Regions from separate parts of the Stenotrophomonas sp. Steno-Z1 genome, predicted to be linked through region 2. Evidence: predicted binding sites of a transcription regulator. Region 2 holds the regulator's gene; the other holds the start of a gene.
What was found. The regulator HrcA, encoded in region 2, represses chaperone genes, less so after heat shock. The targets are predictions, from matches to a motif close to TTNGCACTCNNNNNNNNNGAGTGCNAA.
Positions count from the first base shown of each region.

Region 1: a site for HrcA is predicted at 2,131-2,157, ahead of rpoH (RNA polymerase sigma factor RpoH). Genes of this name have one in related genera too.

Region 1 is NZ_JBWJPB010000004.1:214,052-218,260, reverse strand. Features, by position in the region: gene AC06FD_RS13415 (hypothetical protein) at 1-1,101, shown strand, start outside; gene rpoH (RNA polymerase sigma factor RpoH) at 2,168-3,043, shown strand; gene purD (phosphoribosylamine--glycine ligase) at 3,482-4,209, opposite strand, start outside.
Region 2 is NZ_JBWJPB010000002.1:786,047-790,255, reverse strand. Features, by position in the region: gene dnaK (molecular chaperone DnaK) at 1-432, opposite strand, end outside; gene grpE (nucleotide exchange factor GrpE) at 573-1,088, opposite strand; gene hrcA (heat-inducible transcriptional repressor HrcA) at 1,173-2,240, opposite strand; gene recN (DNA repair protein RecN) at 2,352-4,013, shown strand; gene AC06FD_RS10435 (LysR family transcriptional regulator) at 4,069-4,209, opposite strand, start outside.

The DNA of each region.
Region 1 (4,209 bases), on a different contig from region 2:
GGCGCGCGCTATCTGTTCGGCGACCGCAGCAGCGTCGGCGCCGAGCTCAGTGGTGGCAGCCGCGGCCACGGGGCCAAGGTGGATGCCGAGTACCGCATGGCCCCGGACCACAGCCTGTACGGCAGTTACAGCTACAGCACCGACCGCACCGGCACCGATCCGCTGTTCGACACCGGCCTGCAGAGTGGCTGGACGCTGGGCCAGCGCTGGCGCCTGAGCAACCAGGTCAACGTCTACAACGAAAGCCAGTACCTCAAGGATCGCCGCCAGGACAGCGCCGGGCTGGTGCACACCTTCGGCATGGATTTCTATCCCGCACAGGGCTGGAACCTGGGCTTCACCGTCATGGACGGCGAACTGGATTCCAGCGCCGGCCGCATCGACCGCCGCGCCTACAGCGTCAGCGGCGGCCGTACCGATGCGGTGGCGCAGTGGAGCAGCAAGCTGGAGTACCGGCGCGACAGCGGGGCCGAACAGCGCGAGCAGTGGGTGACCACCAACCGGCTGCTGTACAAGCTCAACGAAGACTGGCGCTTCGCGCTGCGCGCCAACTACGCCGACACCGACGATCGCATCAATCCGCTGGCCGACGCCAAGCTGGTGGAGACCAACGTCGGCTTTGCCTGGCGACCGCACGACAGCACCGGTTGGGCGGGCTTCGGCAAGTTCACCTATCTCTACGACGTGGCCTCGCTGGGCCAGGAAGGCGGCAACCTGTACGACCAGCGCTCGCAGGTGCTGTCGCTGGAAGGCATCCGCCAGCTCGGCGCGCGCTGGGAACTGGCCGGCAAGCTGGCCTCCCGCTGGGGCGACTACCGCACCGGCCGCGGTGAAGGGGCCTGGCTGGACAGCCGCGCCGATTTCGCCGCGTTGCAGCTGCGTTATCGCCTGTTCGAGAAGTGGGAAGGGCTGGCCGAACACCGCTGGCTGAAGGTGCGCGACGGTGGCGTGCGCAAGGGCTGGCTGGTGGGGCTGGACCGGCGGGTAGGGGAGAACTTCAAGGTCGGGGTGGGGTACAACTTCACCGAGTTCAGCGATGACATGACCGAGCTGCGGTATGACCAGAAGGGGTTCTTCTTGAATATGGCGGGGTATTACTAGGCTTCGGCGGTCGGCTTCGGTGGGGGGGTGTTGGTAGAGCCGAGCCATGCTCGGCTGGGCCACCGACCAAGCTGGCGTTGTCTGGCTGGCACGCATTCGTTTTCGTCATTGACTGGCGTGCCACGCATCTATCTTCGTCATTGTCTGGCCTGCCACGCATCTATCTTCGTCATTGTCTGGCCTGCCACGCATGGCGTGGCACTACTGGAGATGGCGGCTTCGGCGGTCGGCTTCGGCGGGTGGGCTGTTGGTAGAGCCGAGCCATGCTCGGCTGGGCCACCGACCAACCTGGCATTGTCTGGCTGCCACGCATTCGTTTTCGTCATTGTCTGGCCTGCCACGCATGGCGTGGCACTACCGGAGATGGCGGCTTCGGCGGTCGGCTTCGGCGGGTGGGCTGTTGGTAGAGCCGAGCCATGCTCGGCTGGGCCATCGACCAAGCTGGCATTGTCTGGCTGCCACGCATCTGTCTTCGTCATTGTCTGGCCTGCCACGCATGGCGTGGCACTACAGGAGATGGCGGCTTCGGTGGGTGGGCTGATGTCGATGCAGGCCATGCCGGCCACGGCCAACCCTGACCGCGCGGCCACGTCCGTAGATCCAGGCCACGCCTGGATAGGCCACCGACCAACCCCGACCGGCCCAGCACCCGTAGATCCAGGCCACGCCTGGATGGGCCACCGACCAACCCCGACCCGCCCAGCGACGTCCGTAGATCCAGGCCACGCCTGGATGGGCCGCCGGCCAACCCCGACCCCACCCTCCCACGGCCCCGGACCACAGCCCGCAGGCCCCGCGATGCCGGGGGCTGAATGCCGGACAACCTTACCCGCCTGAATAGGCCGTGCCAGACACCGCGTTCAGCAGAAATCCACAGCCCGCCCCCGCGCATTGCAATCCAAGCTATTGAAACTAAACAACTATCTGCAGCCCTCCCGACCCCCTCGCCACTGTCATCATTTCGCGGTACGTTAGTCGGGTGATCGGTGCCAGCGTCCCATCAACAGAACGCTGGAACTTCTTTCCCCTTTAGCAGTCCAATTCCCGGACTGCTAAGATGAGTGCTATGAGCCAGAACACCTCTACTGCCCTTGTGGCAAACAATCTCCCGATCCCCAGTGCGCTCGGTTCGCTGGACGCCTACATCGGTGCCGTGCACCAGATCCCGGTGCTGTCGGTCGATGACGAGCAGGATCTGGCCCGTCGCTTCCGCGACGAGCTGGATCTGGACGCCGCGCGCGAACTGGTCCATTCCCACCTGCGCTTCGTGGTGCACGTGGCCCGTGGCTACAACGGCTACGGCCTTGCGCTGGGCGACCTCATCCAGGAAGGCAACATCGGCCTGATGAAGGCGGTGAAGCGCTTCGACCCGGACATGGGCGTGCGCCTGGTGTCCTTCGCGGTGCATTGGATCCGTGCGGAAATGCACGAGTTCATCCTGAAGAACTGGCGCATCGTCAAGGTCGCCACCACCAAGGCGCAGCGCAAGCTGTTCTTCAATCTGCGCAAGTCCAAGACCCGCCTGGGCTGGATGAACGCGGCCGAAGTCAGCGCCGTGGCCAAGGACCTCAACGTGTCCGAGCGCGAAGTGCTCGAAATGGAATCGCGCCTGTCCGGTCGTGATATCGGTTTCGACGCGCCCAGCGACGAGGACAATGAAAACGCCCCGCCGTCGCCGGCCGCCTACCTGGTGGCCGACGCGGAAGACCCGTCCATGGCCTATGAGCGTGCCGACAGCGAAGACAACAAGCTGCAGCTGCTGCGCGAAGGCATGGCCGAACTGGATGCGCGCTCGCGCGACATCATCCGCCGTCGCTGGCTGGACGCGGACAGCAAGGTGACGCTGCAGGAGCTGGCCGACGAGTACGGCGTGTCGGCCGAACGCATCCGCCAGGTCGAAGCGAACGCACTGAAGAAGATGAAGGCGCTGTTTACTGCGTAATACGCGGTGGCAATGGTGTGAACAGAAGGCCCGGCACTGCCGGGCCTTTTCTGTTCCGGTGGCGCTGTCTCATCGCCCATCTCTCCGACACGGCAATGCCAGGCGGTTCGTCTTTCAGTGTGGCGTGACATGAGGGAATCGAGGGTGGAGGCTGCGTTCATCCACGCATGGCGTGGATCTACGGTTGGCGGGCGATGGCCTGCGAACGAGGAAGGGCCCCGCAATGCCGGACCCTTCTTCTTTTTTCGGTGCGGCGTGACATGGGGAATCGAGGCTGGAGGCTGCGTTCATCCACGCATGGCGTGGATCTACGGTTGGCGGGCGATGGCCCGAGAACGATGAAGGGCCCGGCAATGCCGGGCCCTTCTTCTTTTTTCGGTGTGGCGTGACATGCGGAATCGAGGCTGGAGGCTGCGTTCGTCCACGCATGGCGTGGATCTACGATTCCCGCGCGATCGCCCGCCAGCCGATGTCGCTGCGGTGGAATTCGTTGGCCCAGCTGACCGCCGCCACGCCGGCATACGCGTTGGCCTGGGCGGCGCCCACGCTGTCGCCCAGCGCCGCCACGCACAGCACCCGGCCGCCGGCGCTCAGCACCTGGCCCTGCGCGTCCAGCACCGTGCCCGCATGGAACACCTTGGCGCTCGCCGGCACCGCATCCAGCCCGTGGATCACATCGCCGGTGATCGGCGTTTCCGGGTAGGGCGATGCGGCCATGACCACGCCCAGCGACGGACGCGGATCCCACTGCGCGTCCACCTCGTGCAGGCGCGCATCGATGGCCGCGTCGAGCAGGTCCACCAGGTCCGACTGCAGGCGCAGCATCACCGGCTGGGTTTCCGGGTCGCCGAAGCGCACGTTGAATTCGATCACCTTCGGCGCGCCGCTGGCGTCGATCATCAGGCCCGCATACAGGAAGCCGGTGAACGGAATGCCGTCGGCGATCATGCCCTGCACGGTCGGGTTGACCACCTCGCGCATCACCCGCGCATGCACTTCTTCGGTCACCACCGGGGCCGGCGAGTACGCGCCCATGCCGCCGGTGTTCGGGCCGGTGTCGCCGTCGCCCACGCGCTTGTGGTCCTGCGAGGTGGCCATCGGCAGCGCGGTGGTGCCGTCCACCATCGAGATGAAGCTGGCTTCCTCGCCGTCCAGGAACTCCTCGA
Region 2 (4,209 bases):
CGGCACGGTGATCACCGCCTCGGTGACCGTCTCGCCCAGGAAGGCTTCGGCGGTCTTCTTCATCTTCTCCAGCACGCGCGCGGAGATTTCCTGCGGCGCCATCTTCTTGGCATCGCTGGTCTGCACCCAGGCGTCGCCGTTGTCGTGGGCCAGGATGCCGTAGGGCACGTGCGCGATGTCCTTCTGGACTTCAGCGTCGGTGAACTTGCGGCCGATCAGGCGCTTGACGGCGTAGAAGGTGTTCTTCGGGTTGGTGACGGCCTGGCGCTTGGCCGAGGCACCCACCAGCACTTCGCCGTCCTTGGTGTAGGCGACGATGGACGGCGTGGTGCGGTCGCCCTCGGCGTTTTCGATGACGCGGGCCTTGCCGCCGTCCATGATCGCCACACACGAGTTGGTGGTGCCGAGGTCGATACCAATGATCTTGCCCATGAGGGAGACTCCTGAAAGTTCTGGGAATCCGGCAGTTGCCGGGTTATGAATGGGATGTGTGGGACGCTGCCGGGACTTTCAAGCCATCCACCAAACACAGTGTCCGATGCTGGCAAAACCCGTTCAGCGTCCGCTGGCGATCAATCGCGGGCGACCACGACCAGGGCCGGGCGCAGCAGGCGATCGTTGAGCAGGTAACCCTTCTGGAACACCTGGACCACGCTGCCCGGGGCCGCGCCGGGCGCGTCGACCTGGCTGATGGCCTGGTGGTGGTCCGGGTTGAACGGCTGGCCGGTCGGGTCGAGCAGGGTCAGCCCGTTGTCGGCGGCCACCTTGAGCAGCTGCTTGTAGGTCAGCTCCAGGCCTTCGCGCAGCGGGCTGGGCTCGGCACCGGCGCTGTTGAGGCCGGCGTCCAGGCTGTCGAACACCGGCAGCAGTTCGCCGAGCAGCTTTTCGTTGGCGAAGCGGCGTGCCTGTTCGACGTCGCGGGCCACGCGCTTGCGCTGGTTGTCCAGGTCGGCGCGCTCGCGCAGCGACTCGGCGCGCAGCAGGGCCACCTCGTTGTGCAGGCTGTCCAGCTGCTGCTGCAGGGACGGCTCGGCAGCCGGCTCACCGGCGGGATTCTGGGATGCGATATCGGGCTGATCTTGGTTCATTTCCGGATCCTTGGCGGTGACTCTCCGCCTCCACCCACCCCTATGTGGGCGCGGGGTCGGGATTCAAGAGCCCGGCGGCGGGTTTTATGCCCGATCCCGGGACAATCCGCCGCCCGCCGGGTCCGCCAGCGCCGCCCCCAGCACCTGGGCGGTGGCCTCCACCAGCGGGATCATGCGGTCATAGGCCATCCGCTTGGGGCCGATCACCCCCAGCACGCCCAGCACCTGGCCGCCGGCCGAATACGGCGCGGTCACCAGCGATACGCTTTCCAGCGGCATCACCCCGGTCTCTTCGCCGATGAAGATGCGCACGCCCGGGGCCTGGATGGTGCGCTCGAGCAGCTGCAGGATCTCGCGCTTGCTGGCGAACACGTCGAACAGCTCGCGCAACCGCTCCAGGTCGGACAGGTCCTGCACGCCCATCAGCCGGGTCGCGCCGGCCAGCACCATGTCATCGGCCGGCGGCACCAGCGCCTGCTCGGCCAGCTCGATGCCGTGGGCCAGCAACTGCTCCATCTCCGACTGCGCATCGCGCAGTTCCAGCAACAGCCGCTGGCGGATCTCGGCCAGCGGGCGCCCGGCACAGTTGGCATTGAGGTAGTTGGCCACCTGCTCCAGCTCCCCCGGGCCGAAGGCGCGGCGCGGCTCGATCACCCGGTTCTGCACTTCGTTGTCGGCAAACACCAGGATCGCCAGTACCCGGCGCGCGTCCAGGGCCACGAAATCGATATGCCGGAAGGCGAACTGCTCGCGCCGCGGCGCACTGACCACTCCCACGAAATGGCTCATGGCCGAGAGTAGTTCGGAGGCACTGCCCAGCAGCGCCTGGGTGCCGTTGCCGGTGGCCAGCTCCGTGCGCAGCCGGCTGAGCTCGCCCTCGCCGGGCGGCTGCATCTTGACCAGGCTGTCCACGAACACCCGATAGCCGTGCGCGGTGGGCACCCGCCCGGCCGAGGTATGCGGCGAGCTGAGCAGGCCCAGGTCCTCCAGGTCACCCAGGATGTTGCGGATGGTGGCGGGGCTGACATCCAGCCCGGCCAGTCGCGCCAGCGTCTGCGACCCGACCGGCTCGCCATCCTGGATGTGGCGTGCGATCAGCGTCCGCAGCAGGTGGCGGGCGCGGGGCGCAAGATGTGACGCAGATGGGTGCATGGAATCAGCCTGTGAGACGCCACCTTAGATAATGGCTGCGGGGAGCGAAGGCAAGTCATTGGTGCTGCCGTCCACCCATGCTAGCTTTGCGCGGCTCGAGAACAGACAACCATGCTCAGACATCTATCGATCAAGGATTTTGCCGTCGTCCGCGCTACCGAACTCGAATTCGGGCCGGGCATGACCGTGGTTTCCGGCGAGACCGGCGCCGGCAAGTCGCTGATGGTCGACGCGCTCGGCTTCCTGTCCGGCCTGCGCGCCGACAGCGGCGTGGTCCGCCACGGCGCCGCGCGCGCCGAGCTGTCGGCCGAATTCGCCCCGGAACCGGATGCCGCCGCGCGGCGCTGGCTGCGCGAGAACGAGCTCGACGACGAGGACCAGTGCCAGCTGCGCCGGATCATCCGCGCCGACGGCGGCTCGCGGGCGTGGATCAACGGGCGCCCGGTCACGCTGACCCAGCTGACCGAACTGGCCGCCACGCTGGTCGAAATCCACGGCCAGCATGAACAGCAGGCCCTGCTGGCGCGACCCTCGCAGCTGGCGCTGCTGGATGCCTTCGCCCGCAACGAGGCCGAGCGCGGCCAGGTCCGCCAGGCCGCCGCGCGCTGGCAGGCGCTGGTGGACGAGGCCGAGTCGCTGTCGCGCCAGGGCGATGTCAGCGACCGCATCGGCTACCTGGAGCACCAGCTGGGCGAACTGCAACGCGAAGACCTGGAACCGGCCTCGATCGAGCAGCTCGGCAGCAGCCACCGTCGCCAGGCCCATGCCAGCGCGCTGATCGCCGCCTGCGACGTGGCCGTGGCCCGCCTCAACGGCGACGACGACACCTCGGCGCTGCAGCTGTTGCAGCAGACCCGCCACGAGCTGTCCCGCGTGGCCGAGCACGACCCGCGCCTGGGCGAGGTGGATGCCCTGCTCGACAGCGCCGTCATCGAGCTGCATGAAGCGCTGGTCCTGCTGGACCGCGTGCTGGGCGACCTGGACGCCGATCCCGAGCAGTTCGAGGACATCGAGCGCCGACTGGGCCGGCTGCACGACCTGTCCCGAAAGCACCGCGTGCCGATGGAAAGCCTGGGCGAGCACCGCGACGCGATGCAGGCCGAGGTGGAACAGCTTCGCGGCGCCGACGTGCGCCTGCAGGCGCTGGCCGGCGAAATCGAGCGGGCCGCCGGGCAATGGCAGGTGGTCGCCGACGTCCTCAGCAGCAGCCGCCGCAAGGCCGCCAAGGCGCTCTCGGACACCACCACCACCCTGATCGGCGAGCTCGGCATGGGCGGCGGCCAGTTCCTGATCGAGATCGAGCCGCAGGCGGTGTCCAAACCGGACCCGAATGGTGCCGAACGGGTCGAATTCCTGGTCGCCGCCAATGCCGGCCAGCCGCCCCGCGCGCTGCGCAAGGTCGCCTCCGGTGGCGAGCTGTCGCGCATCTCGCTGGCGATCGAAGTGGCGGCGCTCGACCTGGACGCGGTGCCCACCATGGTCTTTGACGAGGTCGATTCGGGCATCGGCGGTGCCGTCGCCGATATCGTCGGGCACAAGCTGCGGGCCCTGGGCGAAAAGCGCCAGGTGCTGTGCGTCACCCACCTGCCGCAGGTCGCCTCCAAGGGCCACGCCCATTACCGGGTCAGCAAGGCACCGGTGGACGGCATGACCCAGAGCGCGGTGGAAAAGCTGGACACCAAGGCCCGCGAAGAAGAGCTGGCGCGGATGCTCGGCGGCGTGGAAGTCAGCAAGGAAGCCCGCGCCGCCGCCCGCAAGCTGCTGCAGGTCTGACGGCCCGCAGCGGTCGCTGGCCGGCGCTTGGCGGTGCCGGCCAGCCAGGCGCCGCTCACCCCAGCGGCCGTCCCAGGTCGACCCGTTCCACCAGGAAATCCAGCAGGGCGCGCACCCGCAGCGGCAGGTAGCCGCCCTGCCCCTGGAATACCGCGTGCACCTCCTCAAGGTCGCCGGGGTTGGCCTGTTCCAGCAC